DNA from 3 places in the Corynebacterium marinum DSM 44953 genome. Region 1 is predicted to be linked to each of the others. Evidence: predicted binding sites of a transcription regulator. Region 1 holds the regulator's gene; each other region holds the start of a gene.
What was found. Region 1 encodes LexA, which represses DNA repair genes until DNA is damaged. Its sites were predicted from a motif close to CGAACANNTGTTCG; they were not measured.
Positions count from the first base shown of each region.

Region 2: a site for LexA is predicted at 3,733-3,746, ahead of B840_RS07900 (HNH endonuclease signature motif containing protein). Genes of this name have one in related genera too.
Region 3: a site for LexA is predicted at 3,340-3,353, ahead of B840_RS12860 (HNH endonuclease signature motif containing protein). Genes of this name have one in related genera too.

Region 1 is NZ_CP007790.1:1,510,455-1,517,365, forward strand. It holds gene hrpA (ATP-dependent RNA helicase HrpA) at 1-2,731, shown strand, start outside; gene nrdR (transcriptional regulator NrdR) at 2,739-3,230, opposite strand; gene B840_RS07265 (hypothetical protein) at 3,310-3,678, opposite strand; gene lexA (transcriptional repressor LexA) at 3,985-4,698, shown strand; gene B840_RS07275 (DeoR/GlpR family DNA-binding transcription regulator) at 4,938-5,720, shown strand; gene ptsP (phosphoenolpyruvate--protein phosphotransferase) at 5,745-6,911, opposite strand, start outside.
Region 2 is NZ_CP007790.1:1,648,405-1,655,315, reverse strand. It holds gene mutM (bifunctional DNA-formamidopyrimidine glycosylase/DNA-(apurinic or apyrimidinic site) lyase) at 1-680, shown strand, start outside; gene B840_RS07910 (alanine/glycine:cation symporter family protein) at 719-2,191, shown strand; gene B840_RS07905 (acylphosphatase) at 2,137-2,448, shown strand; gene B840_RS07900 (HNH endonuclease signature motif containing protein) at 2,445-3,707, opposite strand; gene smc (chromosome segregation protein SMC) at 3,825-6,911, shown strand, end outside.
Region 3 is NZ_CP007790.1:1,237,938-1,244,848, forward strand. It holds gene B840_RS05925 (diacylglycerol/lipid kinase family protein) at 1-23, shown strand, start outside; gene B840_RS05930 (ABC transporter substrate-binding protein) at 115-1,095, shown strand; gene B840_RS05935 (ABC transporter permease) at 1,092-2,003, shown strand; gene B840_RS05940 (ABC transporter ATP-binding protein) at 2,006-2,797, shown strand; gene B840_RS05945 (thioredoxin family protein) at 2,852-3,229, opposite strand; gene B840_RS12860 (HNH endonuclease signature motif containing protein) at 3,381-4,733, shown strand; tRNA gene B840_RS05955 (tRNA-Pro) at 4,805-4,878, opposite strand; gene B840_RS05960 (type 1 glutamine amidotransferase) at 4,946-5,605, opposite strand; gene B840_RS05965 (YchJ family protein) at 5,645-6,016, opposite strand; gene B840_RS05970 (bifunctional alpha/beta hydrolase/OsmC family protein) at 6,013-6,911, opposite strand, start outside.

The sequences.
Region 1 (6,911 bases):
CAGCGCCAACCAGCGCTCCGGGCGCTGCGGCCGCGTGGCCGACGGCATCGCCATCCGCCTCTACTCTGAGGAGGACTTCGCCTCCCGGCCCGAGTTCACCGACCCGGAGATCCTGCGCACCAACCTCGCCAGCGTCATCCTGCAGATGACGATGATGCGCCTCGGCGACATCGCCGAGTTCCCTTTCGTCCAGAAACCCGAGAACCGCGCCATCCGCGACGGCCTGCTGCTCCTGCACGAACTCGGCGCGTTGACGGACGAGGAACGCAACGGCGAGCCGGTGCTCACCCAGACCGGCCGCGACATCGCGCGCCTGCCCGTCGACCCCCGTATGGCCCGCATGCTCGTGGAGGCCAACCGCCTCGGCGAACTCGACGCGGTCCTGGTCATCGTCTCCGCCATGACCATCCAGGACGTCCGTGAACGCCCCATGGAGCAGCAGGCCCAGGCCGACCAGAAGCACGCCCGTTTCAAGGACGCGAACAGCGATTTCCTCAGCTTCCTCAAGCTGTGGGACTACATCAACCAGTCCCGGGACGACCTCACCGGCAACGCCTTCCGGCGCCGAATGAAGGACGAGTACCTCCACTACATGCGTATCCGCGAGTGGTACGACCTCGTCCGCCAGCTGCGCGAGGTCACCCGCCAGCTCGGCTGGTCCGCGCGCCACGACGTCGCCGGCGACCGCAGCCCCGACGCGATCCACCAGTCCCTGCTCGCCGGCCTGCTCTCCCACATCGGCTCCCGCGACGGAAACAGCCGGGAGTTCAAGGGCGCCCGCGGCACCCGATTCATGATCTTCCCCGGCTCCTCCCTGGCCAAGAAGCCGCCGGAGTTCCTCATGGCCGGCGAGCTCGTGGAGACCTCCCGGCTGTGGGCACGCGACGTCGCGAAGATCGAACCCGCCTGGGTGGAGAAGCTCGCCGGTCCGCTACTGCGGCACCAGCACTCCGAACCCAGCTGGTCCCGCAAGCGGGCCTCCGGCATCGCCCACGAAAAGTCCACCCTCTACGGCGTCACCATCGTCGCCGACCGGGTGGTCCCCTACCACCGTGTCGATCCCGAGGCCGCCCGGGACATGTTCATCCGGCACGCCCTCATCGAGGGCGACTGGACCACCCACCACACCTTCTTCCATTCCAATGTGGAGAAGCTCGAGGCCGCCGCCGAGATCGAGGAGAAGGCCCGCCGCCGCGGCATCATCGTCGACGAGGACACCCTCTTCGACTTCTACGACTCCCGCCTCCCCGCCACCATCACGACCGGCCGGCACTTCGACACCTGGTGGAAGAAGGAGCGGCAGGCCAACCCGGAGCTCCTCGACTTCGACCCCGATTCCCTCCTGGGCGCCGACGCCGGAGAGATCACCGAGGAAGCCTTCCCCGACAAGTGGCGCAAAGGCAGCATCGACTACGACCTGGAGTACCGCTTCGAGCCCGGCCACCCGCAGGACGGCGTGACCATCCTCGTCCCCATTCCCCTGCTGGCGGGAATGGACCGCGAAGGATTCGACTGGCTGGTGCCGGGGCTCCGCGAGGAACTGCTCACCGAGCTGATCCGCACCCTGCCCAAGGAATTGCGCAAAACCGTCGTGCCCGCCCCGGATTACGCTGCGCGGGCCCTGCCCCGGCTCATCCCCTACGAGGGGCCGTTGGTCGAGCAGTTCGCCGGAGTGCTGCGTTCTCTCGGCGGGCGGCAGATCACGGCCGAGGATTTCCGGTCCGCCGCCCTGCCCGCACACCTGAAGATGACCTTCGGGGCAGTCGACCGGCGCGGCAAGGTCGTCGACGCTGACAAGGACCTCGGCGCGCTCATCCAGCGCAACGCCGGCTCGATCAGGTCATCCGTGAGCAAGGCCTCGCGCACCAGCGAGGCCAAGGCCGTACCCAAGTGGACTCCCGAGAATCTGGGCACCGTCGCCGAGGAGGTGCAGACGGTGGTCGACGGCCACGAGGTCACCGCCTACCCCGCGCTCGTAGCCGCCCCCGGCGGCGTGGAGATCCGCGTGTACCCGACCAAGGCCGCCGCGGAGGCCTCCATGATGACCGCGACGCTGACCCTGCTGCTGCGCGAGATCTCCGTCAACGCCAACCAGATGACCAAGGGGCTGCCCCTGCAGCAGCGCGTGGCGGTGGACAACTACCCCCACGGCGGTGCGGCCGGTTTGGTCGAGGACGCGCGTGTCGCCGCTATCCGCGACCTCATGATCCAGCACGGCGGACCGGTGCGCTCCCCGGAGCAGTTCGAGGAGCTGAAGAAGACGGTGGCTCCCGAGGTGGCGGGCGCCGTCCGGCGCACCGTGGTCACTATCGCGCCGGCGCTCATCGAGTACCAGTCCGTCGCCGAAGAATTGTCCCGCTGGAGCGGCGCCGCCATCGACGACATGAAGGCTCAGCTGGAATTTCTCCTGCCGAGGAACGCCATCACTCTGCACGGCGCCGCCCAGCTGCGTCACCTCCCCCGCTACCTGCAGGCCGTGCGCATCCGTCTCGACGAGATGGCGCAGGACCCAGGCAAGGACGCCGACCGGCAGGACGAGGTCGAGGAGGCGCAGTCTTACCTCGCGCTGCGGCTGGCCCGGCTGCCCAAGGGCAGGGAGAAGACGCGCGAGGCCAAGGACATCCGGTGGATGATCGAGGAGCTGCGGGTCAGTCTGTTCGCCCAGCGTCTGGGAACTGCGCGGCCCATCTCGTTACGCCGGATCCAGAAGGCCGTGGACAAACTGCGCTGATCCGGACTCAGCCTCCGAGCGGCTCGAAGGAGTCCGCCGCCGCCTCTTCCTCCCGCGCGCGGCGGCGCATGAGACGGATCTCCGACTCGAAGTCCTCGGCGGATTCGAAGGACTTGTACACGGAGGCGAAACGCAGGTAGGCGACCTCGTCGAGGGCGCGCAGAGGTTCGAGAATGGCCAGCCCTATGTCGTTGGCGTTCACCTGCGAGCTGCCCTGGGCGCGCACCCGCTCCTCCACCTCCTGTGCCAGCCGTTTGAGGGCGTCATCCGAGACGTCGCGGCCCTGGCACGCCCGGCGGACACCCAGGACGACCTTGTCCCGGCTGAACGGTTCCGTCACTCCGTTGCGTTTGATCACCAGCAGGACCGCCTTCTCGATCGTGGTGAATCGTCCCTGGCAGCTGGTGCACTCGCGTCGGCGGCGGATGGCGGCTCCGGCGTCGATGATGCGGGAGTCGATGACACGGGAGTGGTCGTGATGACAGAACGGGCAGTACACGGCGTGTCTTCAGAGCCTTTCAGGAGAAAACCGGGGGAACGGACTGTGGCACCGATCCTACTCCCCGGGAGGCGCGGTTCTAACGCGCCTGCTGCACCGTCCAGGAACCGCTGTCCGCGGGATAGCCTGGCGATCCCGGCGCCGGCTCATCCCCGGCGCCGAGCAGCGAGGCACTCACCACCGCCAGGCCCAGCAGCGCACCGAGCAGGTAGGTGAGTCCGGTTTCCTGCCAGTGGCGCCCCTGGGCCCGCGCGACATGCTCCCACTGACCCTCATTTTCCTCCCGACCCTGCGTTCTATCGACGCGCCGCAGGGTTCGAATGCCGCGGACGGAAGCGGCGGGCTCGTGAAATCCGGAAGGCTCCCACACGGCGGCCGCGCGGACCGGACCCTGAAGGGAAGTTGAGGGGCTTTCACCTGGGCGGGAGCGGTGGAGGAACGCGGTCACGGCGGGGTCCTTTCGTTGCTGAATGAGAGGATATCGGGGCCAGGCGACACTTTCGAACAGAGGCACCGTTCAAGTGTTCGAACTAGCCGATGTGTTCGATTAAAGCACCCGTTCGAAATTTTGTCCACAGATCAGCCGCAGCAGTCGAACATCCGTACCAGATCGTGGTAGACATGTAACAGGTGAACGGCACCATGCCGGTCCGCCATTCGAACAACGGCGACCGCACGGCTCCACGAAACCGGCGAACCGAACCGATGAAGCAGAACCGCCCCCTCCCCCAGCGCACCAGGAACGAGTAGGACCATGACCCGCAAGAGCACATCCGCCAACCTGACCCCTTCCGGCAAGCCGGATCCCGCCACCCTCTCCGACCGCCAGCGGCGGATCCTCGAGGTCATCCGGGATGCCGTGGTGCTGCGGGGGTATCCGCCGAGCATCCGGGAGATCGGTGACGCGGCCGGCCTCCAGTCCACCTCCTCGGTGGCCTACCAGCTCAACCAGCTGGAGAAGAAGGGCTTCCTCCGCCGGGACCCGAACAAGCCGCGCGCCGTCGACGTGCGGAATCTCGGTTCGACGGACACCGCCAAGAAGCCTGGTCGCCGCGTGGCCGTGAAGAGCGCGTCCGCCCCGGAGGATGCAGGAGCCGCGAACTTCATCCCGGTCCTGGGCCGCATCGCCGCGGGTTCGCCGATCCTCGCCGAGCAGGAGGTGGAGGACTACTACCCGCTGCCCGCGGACCTGGTTGGCGACGGGGAGCTGTTCATGCTGCAGGTCGTCGGCGAGTCGATGAAGGATGCCGGCATCCTCGACGGCGACTGGGTCGTCGTCCGCTCCCAGCCGGTCGCGGAGAAGGGCGAGTTCGTCGCCGCGCTCATCGACGGGGAGGCCACCGCGAAGGAGTTCCACAAGGATTCCACCGGTGTCTGGCTGCTGCCCCACAATGAGGATTTCGCACCGATCCCCGGCGACAAGGCCGAGATCATGGGCAAGATCGTCTCCGTGTTCCGGAAGCTCTAGCGCGGGCTTTCCCCGCCGAGGCAGACAATCGGCGGGCGGGAAATCAACATCATCCCACGGGAACGGACCTGCCCACGGCCCACCTCGCCGGGTCCCGTCCCGCCGGCGACGTAGTTTTATCCCCCGTTTGCGCAGGATAACCGCCAACCTCTCCCCCGCCGCCCATTAATTTGGAACAATGGCGGAAACAGACATTCATTTTGTCCGATTCCGTCCTGTGAGGCACCAGAGGAGAACTCATGTACGCAGAGGAGCGTCGCCGGCAGATCGCCTCCCTCACCGCGGTCGAGGGGCGGGTCAACGTCACCGAGCTTGCCAACCGTTTCAAGGTCACCGCAGAGACCATCCGCCGGGATCTCGCCGTGCTGGACAGGGAGGGAGTCGTCCACCGGGTCCACGGCGGCGCCGTTGCGAGCCAGACCTTCCAGACCACCGAGTTCTCGCTCGACGCCCGTTTCCGGTCGGCCCCCACCGCCAAGTCGGCCATCGCGCGCGCGGCGCTGCGCTACCTTCCGGAACCCCGCGGCGGCCTCTTCCTCGATTCAGGTTCCACCATCGGCACGCTGGCGGAGCTCATCGCGGAGCAACCCAACGCCTCCCAGTGGTCCATCGTGACCAACAGCCTGCCGATCGCCCTCAACCTGACCAACAAGGGGCTGAGGGAGGTGCAGCTTCTCGGCGGGTCGGTCCGCGCGATCACGCAGGCGGTCGTGGGCGACACCGCGCTGCGGACCCTGGCGCTCATGCGGGCGGACGTCGCTTTCATCGGCACCAACGCGCTCACCCTCGATCACGGCCTGTCCACGGCCGACGCCCAGGAAGCGGCCATCAAGTCGACGATGGTGACCAACGCCCACAACGTGGTCGTCCTCTGCGACTCCTCCAAGCTGGGCACCGACTACCTGGTGAGCTTCGCCAGCCTCAGCGACATCGACGTGATCATCACCGACTCCGCGGCGCCCGAGTCCTTCCTGGCGGCGCTGCGGGAGCGCGAGATCGAGGTCGTCATCGCCGACGAGTGACCCCGCGCACGCACGTCCAGCGCTCTACCCCAGGAGCATCTCCCGGGCGAGTTCGCGCGCCGTGTCCGCACCCGAGGTGTCCAGGACCGCAGCGGCGACCTCCCGGCAGGTGGCCAGGTCCACGGTGGCCAGCTGCGCGCCGACGCCGGCGACGGCGGTCGAGGCGGCCGACAGCGAGGTGACACCCAGACCGGTGAGCACACAGGCGAGCAGCGGGTCCGCGGCGGCCTCGCCGCAGACGCCGACAGGGGTGGCGGTGAGCTCCCCGACGCGGCATGTCTCCTTCACCAGGCGAAGCACCGCGGGCTGCCACGGATCGGTCAGGTAGGCCAGCTGCGGGGAGAGGCGGTCGGCGGCCATCGTGTACTGGGTGAGGTCGTTGGTGCCGATGGAGACGAAGTCGAGGTGCGGCATGAGCCGGTCGGACATGAGGGCGGCGGCCGGGACCTCGATCATGGCGCCTGCCGTCAGGCCGCGTTCGCGGCAGAGTCCGGCGAAGTACTCGGCCTCCGACTCGGTGGCGACCATTGGCGCCATGACCCAGGTCGGAGCGTCCTCGCCGCGCCCCTCGGCTGCCAGCGCGACGGCGTCGAGTTGGCGGAGGAGCAACCCCTCGTTGTCGCGCGCCATGCGCAGGCCGCGCACACCGAGGGCGGGGTTCTCCTCCTCCGCCAGGGTGGCGTAGGCGATCGGCTTGTCCGAACCCGCGTCGAGGGTGCGGATGACCACCTTGGAGTCGGGGAAGGCGTCGAAGACCTTGCGGTAGACCGCCGCCTGCTCCTCGACCGTGGGTTCCGTGGAGGTGGACAGGAAACTCATCTCGGTGCGGTACAGGCCGATACCTTCGGCCTGGGTGCCTGCCGCGACGCGGGCGGCGTTGCCGTCTGCGACGTTGGCCAGCAACTGGACGCGGTGGCCGTCGCTCGTGCGGGCCGGGCCGCGCCACTGGGCGATGACCGCCGCACGCTCCCGGAACTGGGCGACCGCGGTGCGGGACGATTCCTCGTCGGCGTTACGCGTGACGGTTCCCAGGGCCCCGTCGACGAGCACGGGTTCCCCGGCCACGATGTCGCGCAACGCGGGGCCGGCGGCGACGATGCAGGGCAGGTTGAGCTGGCGGGCGATGATCGCCGTGTGGCTCGTGGGTCCGCCGAGTTCGGTGACCATGGCGACCACGTGGGCGGGGTCGAG
Region 2 (6,911 bases), 140 kb from region 1:
GCGCCACGATCCTGGATATCCGCCGCCGAGGCAAGTACCTGTGGTGCGACCTGGGCGATTCGGCCCTGTTCATCCACCTGGGCATGAGCGGCCAGGTGCTCATCGGCGAGCCCGGCACCTGCACGTCCCCCCACCTGCGCATCCGCGCCGAGGTCAGCGGGAGGGAAGTGGCCTTCGTCGACCAGCGAACCTTCGGCCGGTGGCTGCACACCCCGCTCGTCGGCGGCATCCCGGCACCTGTCGCGCACGTGGCACTTGATCCCCTGGAAGCGGATTTCGACGTCGCTGCGACGGCCCGGCGGATCCGGGCGAAGAAGTCGGCCGTCAAGACCGTCCTGCTGGACCAGACGGTGGTCAGCGGCATCGGCAACATCTACGCCGATGAAGCGCTGTGGCAGGCGGGCATCCTCCCCACCAGGCGGGCCTCGAGCCTGCGGCAGCGCGACGTCGTCTCGCTTCTCGACGCCGCCGCCGACGTCATGCGCCGCGCCCTCGACGCCGGCGGCACCAGTTTCGACGCCCTCTACGTCAACGTCAACGGCGCCTCCGGATACTTCTCCCGCTCCCTCAACGCCTACGGCCAGGAGGGCAGGCCCTGCCGCCGGTGCGGGACCCCGATCAGGCGGGTGTCCTTCCAGAACCGCTCCACCCACTACTGCCCGGCGTGTCAGAAACTCTAAGTAGATTGTGACCCGGGGCACATAGTAGGTTCAGTCCTATGGAATCCATCGAGACATTCGTCACCGGGACGATCAACGACAACCTCTGGACCGTCGTCCCCTGGCTGCTCATCGCCGCGGGCTTCTACTTCGGCTTCCGCACCGTCGTGGTGCAGCTCCGGATGATCCCCGACATGTTCCGCGCGGTCGTCGAGAAGCCCCGCGGCATCGGCCACGACGAAGACAAGGAATACGGCGGCATCTCCGCCTTCAAGGCCTTCACCATCTCCGCCGCCTCCCGCGTGGGCACCGGCAACATCGCCGGCGTGGCGGTGGCCATCACCCTCGGCGGCCCCGGCGCGGTGTTCTGGATGTGGATGATCGCCATCATCGGCGGCGCAACCGCCTTCATCGAGTCCACCCTGGCGCAGCTGTGGAAGAGCCGGGACTCCACCGGCCATTACCACGGCGGCCCGGCCTACTACATGACCCGCGGAATGAACGCGAAATGGCTCGCGCTCATTTTTGCCGTGGCGATCTCCATTACCTACGGCTTCGTCTACAACTCGATCCAGACCAACTCCATCGTCGAGGTGATCGGCGGTTCGCTGGGGCGTGAAGACATGAGCTTCAAGATGGTCGTCGGCGGCGTCCTGGCCGCATTGACCGCAGTGGTCATCTTCGGTGGCGTCTACCGCATCGCCAATGTCACCCAGATCATCGTGCCGTTCATGGCCGTCGCCTACATCGTCGTGGCGCTCATCGTCATCGTCATGCGCATCGGAGAGGTTCCGGGAATCATCGCGGACATTGTCGGGCACGCGCTCGGCCTGCGTGAGATCGCGGGCGCCGCGGTGGGTGCGGCTTTCATGAACGGTATGCGCCGAGGCCTGTTCTCCAACGAGGCAGGCCAGGGTTCCGCCCCCAACGCCGCCGCCACCGCAACGGTTTCCCACCCCGTCAAGCAGGGCCTGGTCCAGACCCTGGGCGTCTACTTCGACACCCTCGTGATCTGCTCGATCACCGCCTTCATCATCCTGCTGGGCAGCGACCCCGCCTACGGGGAGACAGTCCAGGGTGCGTCGCTGACGCAGGAGGCGCTCGCCAACGTGGTCGGATCCTGGGGCACCCACTTCGTCACCTTCATCCTCTTCTTCCTGGCGTTCTCCTCCATCCTGGGCAACTACTACCTGGCACAGGCCAACATCCAGTACCTGACGAAGTCCAGGATGTGGCTCAACGTCTTCCGGGTAACCGTCATCGGCTTCGTCTTCTTCGGTGCCGTCGGCTCCCTGCCCCTGGTCTGGGCGATGGGCGACACCTTCGCGGCCACCATGGTCATCATCAACCTCATCGCCATCGTGCCGCTGGCAGGTGTGGCCATCAAGCTGCTGCGCAACTACGGCGAGCAGCGCACTGCGGGCCACGACCCGGTCTTCCACCGCGACATGCTGCCGGAGATCAAGAACGTGGAGGTCTGGGACGGTTCGGACCCGGTCACCCGCCGCAGCCTGAAGGACCACGTGAAGTGATCAGGTTAACCGCACACGTCGACGGTAACGTCCAGGGCGTGGGCTTCCGGTGGTGGACCCGTCAGCAGGCGGTGGAACTGGGGTTGGTGGGTTCCGCCGCAAATCTTCCCGACGGGCGCGTCAAGGTCATTGCGGAAGGGGCAGATGAGGCGGTCGGCGAGTTGCTGCGTCGATTGTGGTCCGGGCCGGGCGGGGTCGATGAGGTTACCCAGGCGTGGGCGGCGCCTCTGGGGGAACACGGCTTCCGCACCTTCTAGAAAGGCGGTGGATCCTCGTCCCGCTGGGGTGGGTCCGACGTTGCTTTCCGCTCCTGGGACTGCTTCCGGATCCGGGCCCGCCGCTTGTCCTGCCGCTGTCCGACGGTCTGCACCCAGTTGCGCGCCCGCGGGGAGAGGGGGCCGGAAGGTTCTTCGATCACGTAGCGGCCGTCGTCGAAAAGCCAGACGATGTCCCGCGTGTCGGAGTCCACGATGTACCACACCCGGCCGTCGGTCTTCAGGTTGTGGTGGTACTGGCACAGGGCCACCAGGTTTGAGGCCGTGGTGGGGCCGCCGTCCTCATGGTTGATCCGGTGGTCCATCTGGCAGTGGTGGCCGGGGCGCCGGCAGCTGGGGAACCCGCACACTCCGTCGAGTCCGATGACGACAGCCCGGATGTCGTCCGGGGTCCGGTAGGCGCTGGAGACCTTCCCGTAGATCTCGTCCATGTCCTGGATGGAGGTGGCCCGGGCGGCCATTTCCCCGGCCACCCGGCTGCTTGTCCAGCCCACGCCGGGGATGTAGCCGGGAGCGTCCGGTACATCGGCTGCCCGGTAGACGTTGAGGGTGACCTTGGTGCGGCCGTTGCCGCGGACGAGGTCGGCCAGAGCCTCCGCCAGAGACATGCCCGCGGCGGAGGCGTGGGCCCGGACGTGCAGGTCTATCTCCTGGGCCGTGACCGCATCGGTCTCCAACTCCAGGTAACCCCGGTCGCCGTCAATGCTCAGCCGGTAATGGTCGGTGGTTCCGGCCGCCGGGGAGTCGTCGCCGGAGACCGAAGTGTCGAGGGTCAGGATGATGGCGTTGAGTCTGGAGCGGATGGCGGACGGGGAGGGGAGGTTCTGGTTCGCCCTGCGCGGGGTGAGGTACGCCGTGATCTCCTCGTCGACGACGCGCATGTGCTCGTGGTTGGCTGCCTCGAGCTTGCACAGCGCCCGGTCGATCGCCTTCATACGGGGAAGATCAAGGTGGAACAACCGCTCCTGGAGCCGCCGGAGGAGGGGCAGTTCGTGCAGCCGCCGGTGGGCGTGGATGGCGCCCTCGATGTAGTTGTCGTTGTGCCCGGTCGACTTGCGCAGACTGGCGACGGTGATGGCCAGATCGTCGTCCTCGCCGGGAAGGATGGCCTGCCACATCTCATGGTCGGCGCGGCGGATGCGGGCGCCGCGGATGGCGACCGGATCCTCCGGCGAACACACCGCATAGAAGGCGGTGGGCCGGAGGAGTTCCTCCAGTTCCCTCTCCACGACCGACATCATTGTCGACAAGATGCATCCCCCACATCGTTTGTATGTTCGAACCCCACTCTAGAACACTCCTTCGACCCCCGCAAGCCCTACCAGGAACATGTTTCCCCCGGTGCTACCCTTTTTTCCGTGCACCTGAAATCGCTGACGCTCAAGGGATTCAAGTCCTTCGCTTCTGCGACGACCCTCAAATTTGAACCGGGTATCTGCGCCGTCGTCGGCCCGAACGGTTCGGGAAAATCCAACGTCGTGGACGCTCTCGCCTGGGTGATGGGCGAACAGGGCGCCAAGACCCTGCGCGGCGGGAAGATGCAGGACGTCATCTTCGCCGGCGCGGGCGACCGCAAGCCGCTCGGCCGCGCCGAGGTGACCCTCACGATCGACAACTCCGACGGCGCCCTGCCCATCGACTACAGCGAGGTCTCCATCACCCGCCGGATGTTCCGCGACGGCGCCAGCGAATACGAGATCAACGGAGCGAAGGCCCGGCTCATGGACATCCAGGAGCTGCTGTCGGACTCCGGCATCGGGCGGGAGATGCACGTCATCGTCGGGCAGGGGCGGCTCGCGCAGATTCTGGAGGCACGCCCGGAGGAGCGCCGCGCCTTCATCGAGGAGGCGGCGGGTGTGCTCAAGCACCGGCGCCGGAAAGAAAAGGCCCAGCGCAAACTCGTCGGGATGCAGGCCAACCTCGACCGCCTGAACGACCTGACACAGGAACTGGGCAGGCAGCTGAAACCGCTGGCCAGGCAGGCGGAGGCGGCACAGCGGGCCGCCACCGTCCAGGCGACGCTCCGGGACGCCCGGCTCCGCCTCGCCGGCGACCGGGTGCACCGGCTCCGCCTGGAGTTCGACGACGCAGACCGGCGCGCCCGGCTGTTGGCGGAACAGGTAGACGAGGTCACCGGGGCACTGGAGGAGGCGGCTGCTGAACAGCTCGCCCTGGAGTCCCAGGTCGAGGAGCTCGCCCCGCAGGCGGAGGCGGCGCAGCAGCTGTGGTTCACGCTCTCGACTCTGGCGGAACGGGTCTCCGCGACCTCCCGGATTGCGGCGGAGCGCGCCGCCAACGCCCACGTCGTGGCCTACACGGGGCAGGATCCGGATGCGCTGGAACGGCGTGCGGAGGAGGCGGAGGCCGAGTACGCCGGACTCAACGAGACCGTGGAGATCGCCCGGGAACGCCTGGAGTCGATCCGCGACGAGGTCTTCGAGCGGGAGGAGGCGCGCCGGGAAGCTGAGGCCGAGCACATGGCGCAGGTGCGTGCCCTCGCGGACCGTCGGGAAGGGGTGGTGCGGTTGATCGCCGCGGAGGAGTCCCTGGCGGGTCAGGTCACGGCCGCGGAGGAAGAGATCGCCAGGCAGACGGAGACCCTCGCCGAGACTCTGGCACGCACGACCTCGGCGCGGCGGGACGCGGAGGCCGCTGCGGAGAAGATCCGGGCGCTGGCGGGGGAGCGCGGCCCGCTCGACGACGCCCACGTCCGGGCGGCCAGCGAAGCCGGCGCGGCGGAAAAGCGGCTCGACCAGTTGCGGGACCGGCAGCGGGAACGGGAGCGGGCGGTGTATTCGCTGCAGTCGAGGATCGACACCCTGCGCCAGAACGTGCCGGTCGCCGACGTGGATCTGGGTTGGCCGACCCTCGCGGGGCTCCTGCGCACAGAGCAGGGCCGGGCGGTGTCGGCGGCGCTCGGGGCGCACGCTGATGCGCTGGTGGGGGCGGTGGACGAGGGGGTCGTCGAGAAGCTCTGCCGGGCCTCCCGCACCGTCGTCTTCGACGAATCCGAGGGTGGTGAGCCGTGGCGGCTCAACGCTGATCTGCCATCCGGGGCGGGCTGGCTGCTCGACCACATCGACGCCGACGAACGCGTCCGGGTGCCGCTCAACCGGCTGCTGGCCGACGTCGTGCTGGCCGCCGATCCGGCCGTCGCCCGTGCCACGGTGGAGGCCGATCCCCGCCTGCGCGCGGTCACCCCGGAGGGCGTGCTCTACGGCGAGCGGTGGGTTCAGGCAGGTTCCGGGGTGGTGTCGCCGGTGGAGGTCGGCACGCAGATCGCCGCGGCGGAGACGGAGCTGGCTGAGGCCCGCGTCGTCCTCGACGAACTCTCCGGCACCCTCGAGGGCGCCCGGATCGCCGCAGACGAGGCGCGTGTCGACGCCGCCGCGAAGAAGGCCGCCCTGCGCGACCACGACCAGTCCCTCGCCGCCTGGGAACGCGACCTCGCGCGGCTGAACAGGCAGTACGAGGCGAACAAGAGTGAGCACCAGCGCGCCGCGGAGCGGGCCACCGTCGCCGACGCCCGCCTGGCCGGCCTCCGAGGGCAGCTCAACGAGGCCCGTGACCGGCTCGCCCGCGTCGAGGACGACCAGGCGACCGAGGAACCCTCCACCCTCGCCCGCGACGAGGCGTCCACCGCGCTCGCCCAGGTCAAGGCGATGGAGCTGGAGGCGATCCTCGCGTTGCGCACCGCCGAGGAGCGTGCGGAGCAGGCCTCCGGGCGGAGTGTGGCGCTGCGCCGCCAGGCTGCCCACGAACGCCGGGCGAAGGCCAGCCACGATGAGGCGATGAGGAGGCGCCGGCACTCGGCCGAGGTGGCCGCGGCGGTGGAGAAGGGGGCGCTGGACGTGGCGGCCCGCGTGGCCGGCGCCACGGAGCGGGCGGCACTCGAGCGCGACGGGCTGGTCCGGCGCCGCGCCGAGGTCGGCTCGCGCCTGGCGCGCGCGAAGGACCGGGTCAACGCCACCCGCGTCCAGCTGAATCGGCTCACCGACAACGCCCATGCCGGCGACATAGCGCGAACCCAGGCGCGGGTGCGTATCGACGAGGCCGAGGCCAAGATCGTCGAGCAGCTCGGCCTGGCCGTCTCCGACCTCCTGGCGGAGTACACCCCCGGCGGGGATTTCGACCGCGCGGCGGAGGAGCAGCGGCTAGCCCGGGCGGAGAAGGACCTCCGCGCCCTGGGCAAGGTCAACCCGCTGGCACTGGAGGAGTTCCGGGCGTTGGAGGAGCGTTACGAGTTCCTGTCCACCCAGCTCGACGACGTCGTCCAGGCGCGCAAGGACCTCACCGGTGTCATCGAGGAGGTCGACGCCCGGATCCTCCAGCTGTTCACCGACGCCTGGCTCGATGTCGAGGAGCAGTTCCCGGCGGTGTTCGCCACCCTGTTTCCGGGCGGCGAGGGCAGACTGGTGCTCACCGAACCCGACGACATGCTGCTG
Region 3 (6,911 bases), 270 kb from region 1:
GCACCAGGGCATTCGACTCATAATTCCTTAAGGCGGGTGATGGCGGGTGTGACATGGTAGTTAAGTACATTGAACGACGTATCAGATCACACCTGGCAATGGAAGGAACTCCTCATGTTCTCCCCTCGCACCACGGTGGTGGCAGGCCTCACCGCCGCCGCCCTCTTCCTCACCGCATGCTCCTCTGACTCCGATTCCTCCACGGACGCCGCGGGCGACGACGCGTACACCGTCGGAATCAACCAGCTCGTCCAGCACCCCGCCCTCGACGCCGCCACCGCCGGCTTCAAGGAGGCCTTCGCCGACGCAGGTGTGGACGTGGAGTTCGACGAGCAGAACGCCAACGGCGAGCAGGCCACCGCACTGACCATCGCCCAGCAGTTCGCAGGCAAGGACCTGGACATGGTGCTGGCCGTTGCCACCCCGGCCGCGCAGGCCACCGCACAGAACATCACCGACATTCCGGTCCTGTTCACCGCCGTCACGGACCCGGTCTCCGCCGAACTGGTGGATTCCGAGGAGGCCCCGGGCGGCAACGTCACCGGCACCTCCGACGTCGCCCCCATCGGGGACCAGCTCGACCTGCTCAAGGAGCTCGTCCCGGACGCCCGCACCGTCGGCATCGTCTACGCCTCCGGCGAGGTCAACTCCCAGGTCCAGGTCGAGGCCGCCCGGGAGGCCGCGGGTCCCCGCGATCTGGAGATCACCACCCAGACCGTGACCACGGCCAACGACATCCAGCAGGCCGTCGAGGCCCTCGGCGACGTCGACGCCATCTACGTGCCCACCGACAACATGGTCGTCGCCGGCATCGCTTCCCTGGTCCAGGTCGCCGAGCAGAAGCAGATCCCGGTGATCGCGGCCGAGGCCGGCACCGTCGAGGGCGGCGCCGTTGCCACTCTGGGCATCGACTACACCGAGCTGGGCCGCCAGACGGGCGAAATGGCCCTGCGTGTGCTCCGCGACGGCGAGGACACCGCCACCATGCCGGTGGAGAAGGCCACCGAGTTCACCTACGTCATCAACGAAGACGCCGCGCAGCGTCAGGGCGTGACCGTCCCGCAGGCGATCCTCGACGAGGCCGAGACCGTATGATCGGCGCCGTCGAAGTCGGCCTCATCTACGGGGTGATGGCCCTGGGCGTCTTCCTGACGTTCCGGGTCCTCAACTTCCCCGACCTGACGGTCGACGGCAGCTTCACCACCGGCGCAGCCACCGCGGCCGTCGGCATCCTCAACGGTTGGCATCCCGTGCTGGCCACCCTGGCGGGCTTCGTCACCGGTTTCCTTGCCGGCGCCGTCACCGGTCTACTGCACACCAAGGGCCGCATCGACGGGTTGCTCGCGGGAATCCTCACCATGATCGCCCTGTGGTCGATCAACCTGCGCATCATGGGCGGGGCGAACATCCCCATGCTCCGCCAGGAAACGCTGTTCACCCCGCTCCGTGACGCCGGAATCCTGGGGACCTGGGCCGGCGCGGCCATCCTCGCCGTCCTCGTCTCGCTGCTCGGGCTGATCGTGGTGTGGTTCCTCACGACCGACCTCGGCCTGTCCCTGCGCGCCACCGGCGACAACGGGCAGATGATCACGTCCTTCGGCGTGTCCACCGACTTCACCAAGACGCTCACCCTGGCACTGTCGAACGGTTTCGTCGGCATGTGCGGCGCGCTCGTGGGCCAGTACCAGGGCTTCGCCGACATCTCCATGGGCATCGGCCTCATCCTCGTCGGACTGGCCTCGGTCATCCTCGGCCAGGCCGTCCTCGGCCAGCGCATGCTGTGGCTCGCGGTGTTCGCCGTCATCGTCGGCGCCGTGATCTACCGCATCATCATCTTCCTGGCGCTGCAGGTCGGACTCGACCCCAACGACATGAAGCTGATCACCGCGCTCCTGGTCATCGTCGCCCTCCTGGTGCCACGCTGGAAGGGTCTGACCAGCAGAGTCAGCCGCCGGCCCGCAGCAGCGGCCGGCGCCAAGGTTCCGGCCGGAAAGGCGGTGTAGCAGTGCTCAGCATCGACTCCATCTCCAAGACGTTCTTCCCGGGCACGGTCAACGAACGCACCGCACTGGACAACGTGAGCCTGACCATGGACGAAGGCGACTTCGTCACCGTCATCGGCTCCAACGGAGCGGGCAAGTCCACGCTCCTCAACGCCGTCTCCGGCCGCCTTCCCGTCGACTCCGGCACCGTCCAGATCGACGGGAAGAAGGTCAACCGGCTGCCCGAATACAAGCGCGCGCAGTATGTCGGCCGCGTCTTCCAGGACCCCCTGGCGGGCACCGCCCCCAACCTCACCATCGAGGAGAACCTCTCCCTGGCGCTGTTGCGGGGCAAGCGCCGCGGCCTCGGGCGCGGGTTGAACAGGAAGCGGCGTGAAGAGTTCGTCGAGAAGCTCGCCAGCCTGGAGCTCGGCCTCGAGGACCGCCTCGCGGCCAAGGTGGGTCTGCTTTCCGGCGGCCAGCGCCAGGCGCTGTCGCTGCTCATGGCAGGGTTCACCAACCCCCGGATCATGCTTCTCGACGAGCACACCGCCGCCCTCGACCCCCAGCGCGCCGAACTGGTCACCGGCCTGACCGAGAGGATCGTCTCCGAAGGCGGGCTGACGACCCTCATGGTCACCCACAACATGGAACAGGCGATCCGCCTGGGCAACCGGTTGATCATGATGCACGAGGGACGCATCGTCTACGAGGCCGACCAGGCCACGAAGTCGAAGCTCACCGTGAGGGACCTGCTCCAGGAATTCACCAACATCAAGGGCGCCACGCTCTCCGACAAGGCGTTCCTGGGCTGACCGTCCGAACACGGGAATCCGCCGCCGGGCATCCGGCGGCGGATTTTTCTCGTCTCAGTCGACCGCCATACCCTCCACGAACGTGATGAACTCCTTCTCCCGGCTCATGATGTCCAGGAACCGCGGGGCGTCGGGGACGGTGCTGAAGGTGCCGGACTCCGGGCGGGGAGTGGGGTCGCGGTAGATGAGGTCGCCGTCCCGGTAGATGAGCAGCACCGGGATAGTGGAGATCTCCAGGTCCTTGACCAGGCGCTGCTGGATCTCGACCTCGGCGTCGCCGAAGGAGGCCGACGGGACCGCCTCCGAGGCGGTCTTGAAGATGCGGTGGAAGCGCAGGCACGGCCCGCAGGAGGTGGACCAGAAGTTGACCAGGACCAGGCCGTCCCGGCGGGTGAAGTCGTCGAAGGTGTCGTAGGTCAGGGGAGTGATCATGTGTCCATTGTCGCAGGAGAGGTGGACGAATTGGTCGGTTGACCTGCACGTATCTGTTGGCTACCCCTGGAGTTTACCCCCATGTCGGGGTCGTGCTCTAACTTGATTTTCGAACACATAGTCTATCGGCGGGAAGGGAGGAGGCATGGGCATGCGGGCATCATGGGCGGTTCTCGACGCAGACGACTTCTACTACTCTGCCCGGCAAGCGAAAGTCTCCTCCGAGTACGCGTTCTGGCGCATCTGCCAGGTCGGCACGGAGCCGGCTTCCGAGGAGGACTGGACCACGGTCACCGCCATGCTCCACCGGTCCACCGGCATGTCCCACGGCACCATAACCCGCCATCTCGACGCCCTGCACACTCTTGACCGTCTGCCCCGGCTGAAAGCGTTGGTGGAGTCCACCTGGCTACTCGACATGACTCACCTCGGCTACATCGACCGCACGATCATCAAGGCCCCCGCCGAACTGCGGGAGGACGCCTTCTTGTGGGCCGCCCTCGACGACGATCTCATCGAATGTTTCACCCCCTCCCGGGCCCGTCAGCTGCTGCCCGGGAAGAGGGCCATCGTCGACACGGTGAGCAACACCATCCGGAGCGTCGAGGCCGCCGCCGCCCCCGATCAAAAGCCCGAAGGCGGGGAGACGTCCGCAGGGCCGACCCCCTGCGAAGACCCGGCGTCGCTGATGCGTACCCTCCCGCCGCCCGAGGATCCTTTCTCTCCCGTGCTTGACGTGCAGGATCTGGCCGGAGGTGAAATTCGCTTCGAGCTCATCGTCGACCAGGCCACGGGTATCCGGATATCGGACGCTGTCAGCGGGGTCGCCTCCGGCGGCAAGATCAGTCAGGCCAAGGCGATGGTGTCTCTTCTGCTCGGGAACGTCACCGCCACCGTGACGACGTTGCTCTACCAGGCCTCGGACATCGAGCACGCGCCCGCGCTGCACCCCACCCACGGCATTCTCACCGACCGGGCTGCTGAGGTGCTGGCGGGCATGGTCACCCGGACCATCGACATGGCTGGGGCCGCCGAGGCCGTCACCCACGCCTATGTACCGACCTTCGGGATCCGGTGCAGCATCATCGGCCGCGACTGGGTCTGCCGCTGGCCGGGGTGCAACCGTCGGGCTGCCCGCTGCGACGCGGATCACCGGGTCAACCACGCCGAAGGCGGCCCTACGACGGCGGGCAACATGATCATGCTGTGCAGGCACCACCACAACCGGAAGACCGACGAGCAGATCCACTACGTCCTCGACCCCCACACCGGGGATGTGTACTGGTTATTCAAGGACGGCACCTGGACGGTCAGCGAGGCGGTCGGCCCCCTGACTCCGAAAAAGAAACGCTGGGCGCAGACCTACAGCCAGCGCCGGTCCCGTCAGTACGAACGCGCCGCCGCGAAGGCCGCCGCCGAGCGCTTCGAGGCCTACCAGTCGAAGGCGGCGAATGCGCCACCGGCCCGGACTTCCGGGTCCGATCCCGACCCGCCGCCCTTCTAGGGATCGTGGCCGACGGGGCGGGGGAAATAAAAAGGGCCAGTGCCTTTTTCAAGACATTGACCATTACTTTGTCGGACTGACAGGATTTGAACCTGCGACCCCTACACCCCCAGTGTAGTGCGCTACCAAACTGCGCCACAGTCCGCCGTCGCACTCGAAGTGCAACGTGGTTCAGGTTACAACAATGTCATCCGATAAGGCGAATCGGCTGTTCAGCGACACATTTGGACGAAATTCCGGGCAATGGTGCGGCCCGTCGCTGCTACCGCCTCGTCGACCGCCTCCATTCGACGGATCATCGCTTCGGCATCGGCGGGAGTCCAGGCGCCCATGGTCTCCGGGGAGGCTTCGGGGTGGAACTGGAGGCCGACGGCGGAGCCGATGCGGAACGCCTGGATTTCATAGCGCTGCGATGCCGCGAGGAGTGCTGCCCCGTCCGGTAGGGCGCTCACGACGTCGTGGTGGTGCTGGGCCACGGTGAGGGGCGTTGTCAGGCCTGAGAACAGGGGGTCGGTCAATCCTGCGGGCATGAGCTCGATCTCGAACGGGCCATGTTCGCCCTCCAGCCCGAAGGCGATGTCCCCGTCAAGGGCGTCGGCGAGGATCTGGTGGCCCAGGCAGATCCCCAGGACGGGCACCTCCGCGGACAGCCAGGAGCGGATGGACGCGTGGAGTTCGGTGAGCCAGGGGTAGGAGCGGCAGTTGTCCGTGCCGCCGAGGATGATGACGCCGTCCCCGGCGGATTCGGGGACCCCGTCCACGGCAGGGTCAACCAGGTGGAGGGTGGCGCCGGCGTCGGTGAGCCAGCCTTCGAAGCGGTCCAGGGGAGCCCGGGGGTCGGGTTGGACGACGGTGATCTGCGGCGCGTTCATGTACCTATCGTACGATAGGTATCGGGGTCTCCACAAGGGTCAGGACACGTCTCCGGCGGTGTAGACCCATTCGCGTCCGATGCGGCGGAAAGTGGACCGCTCCCGCTGTGAGCCGGCCGGATCCCCCTTGTAGAAGGCCTCGAACTCGACCACCCCCTCCTGGTCCAAAGGCCCGCCGCCGACGGTGTCCAGGATGTCCAGGCGGTAGAACTGCACGGGCAGGTCCACCAGCGTCAGGTCGAAGGGCCGGGTGTCGGGGTCCCAGGTGCGCAGCAGGTAGTCGGCATCACGGGTGACGAAGGCGGAGAAGCGGGAACGCATGAGTGTCTCGGCGGTGGGGGCGACGGCGCCGGCGTGGTAGCGGCCGCAGCACTCGTCGTAGCTCAGGCCGGTGTTGCAGGGGCACCTCATGCGGGGATGTCCATGATCTTGGCGCCGGCGAGCATGTTTTCGACGGGGGAGGTGCGGGCGGCGTCGAGAAGCTGGCGGCGCTGGGCGGCGCTCAGCTCGCCGCGGAGGACGATCTTGCGCTCGAAGATGTTGCGGGAGGCGTTGACGATGGTGACCTCGACGTCGTCGAGCTTCATCCCGGTGGCTGCCTCGCGGATCGCGTGGGTGGAGGCCGCGGCGAGCGCGGCCATGAGCAGGTCCACCGGGGAATGCCCGCGGCCTTTCCCGCCGCTGGTCTTGGGCAGGTCGGACTTCAGTTCGCCGGCGGGGGCGTCGAGCACCACGCCGTACTTTGTCCCGGCGGCCACGTGGGAGGTCACCTCGTCGCTGCGTACGGCTGCCCGCTCGCGGGAGGGGCGCAGGTAGGGGCGCGCCCACTCGGCGATGAGCCGACCGGCCCGCCGGGCGGAGTCGCCGCGGGTGAGCAGATGGTCGGCCTGGTCCATGGCGACCAGGGACTTCGGGTAACGGGTCGCGCTGAAGATCTTCTGTGCGTTTCCCACACCCACGGTCTGGTCCACGGGGGAGTGCAGCAGCAGAAGAGGCTTGCGCATCTCGGGCAGGTAGGCCTCGGGGTTGGTGTCGGCCAGGTCCTCGAGAAACTCGCGGGAGATGTCGATATCCCGTCCGGCGAGGGTGACCGTGACGCAGCCCTCCTCCTCTGCATCGCGGACCCGGTCGGCGAAGTGCAGGACTGAGTGCGCCGGATCGAAGGGGGCACCGAGGGTGGCGACGGCGGCGATGGACTCCATCTCCGGGCGGGTCGCAGCCTTGAGGGCGGCCGCACCGCCGAGGGAGTGGCCGACCAGCAGCTGCGGGGCCTCGTGGTTGTCGGCGAGCCACCGGCTCGCGGCGA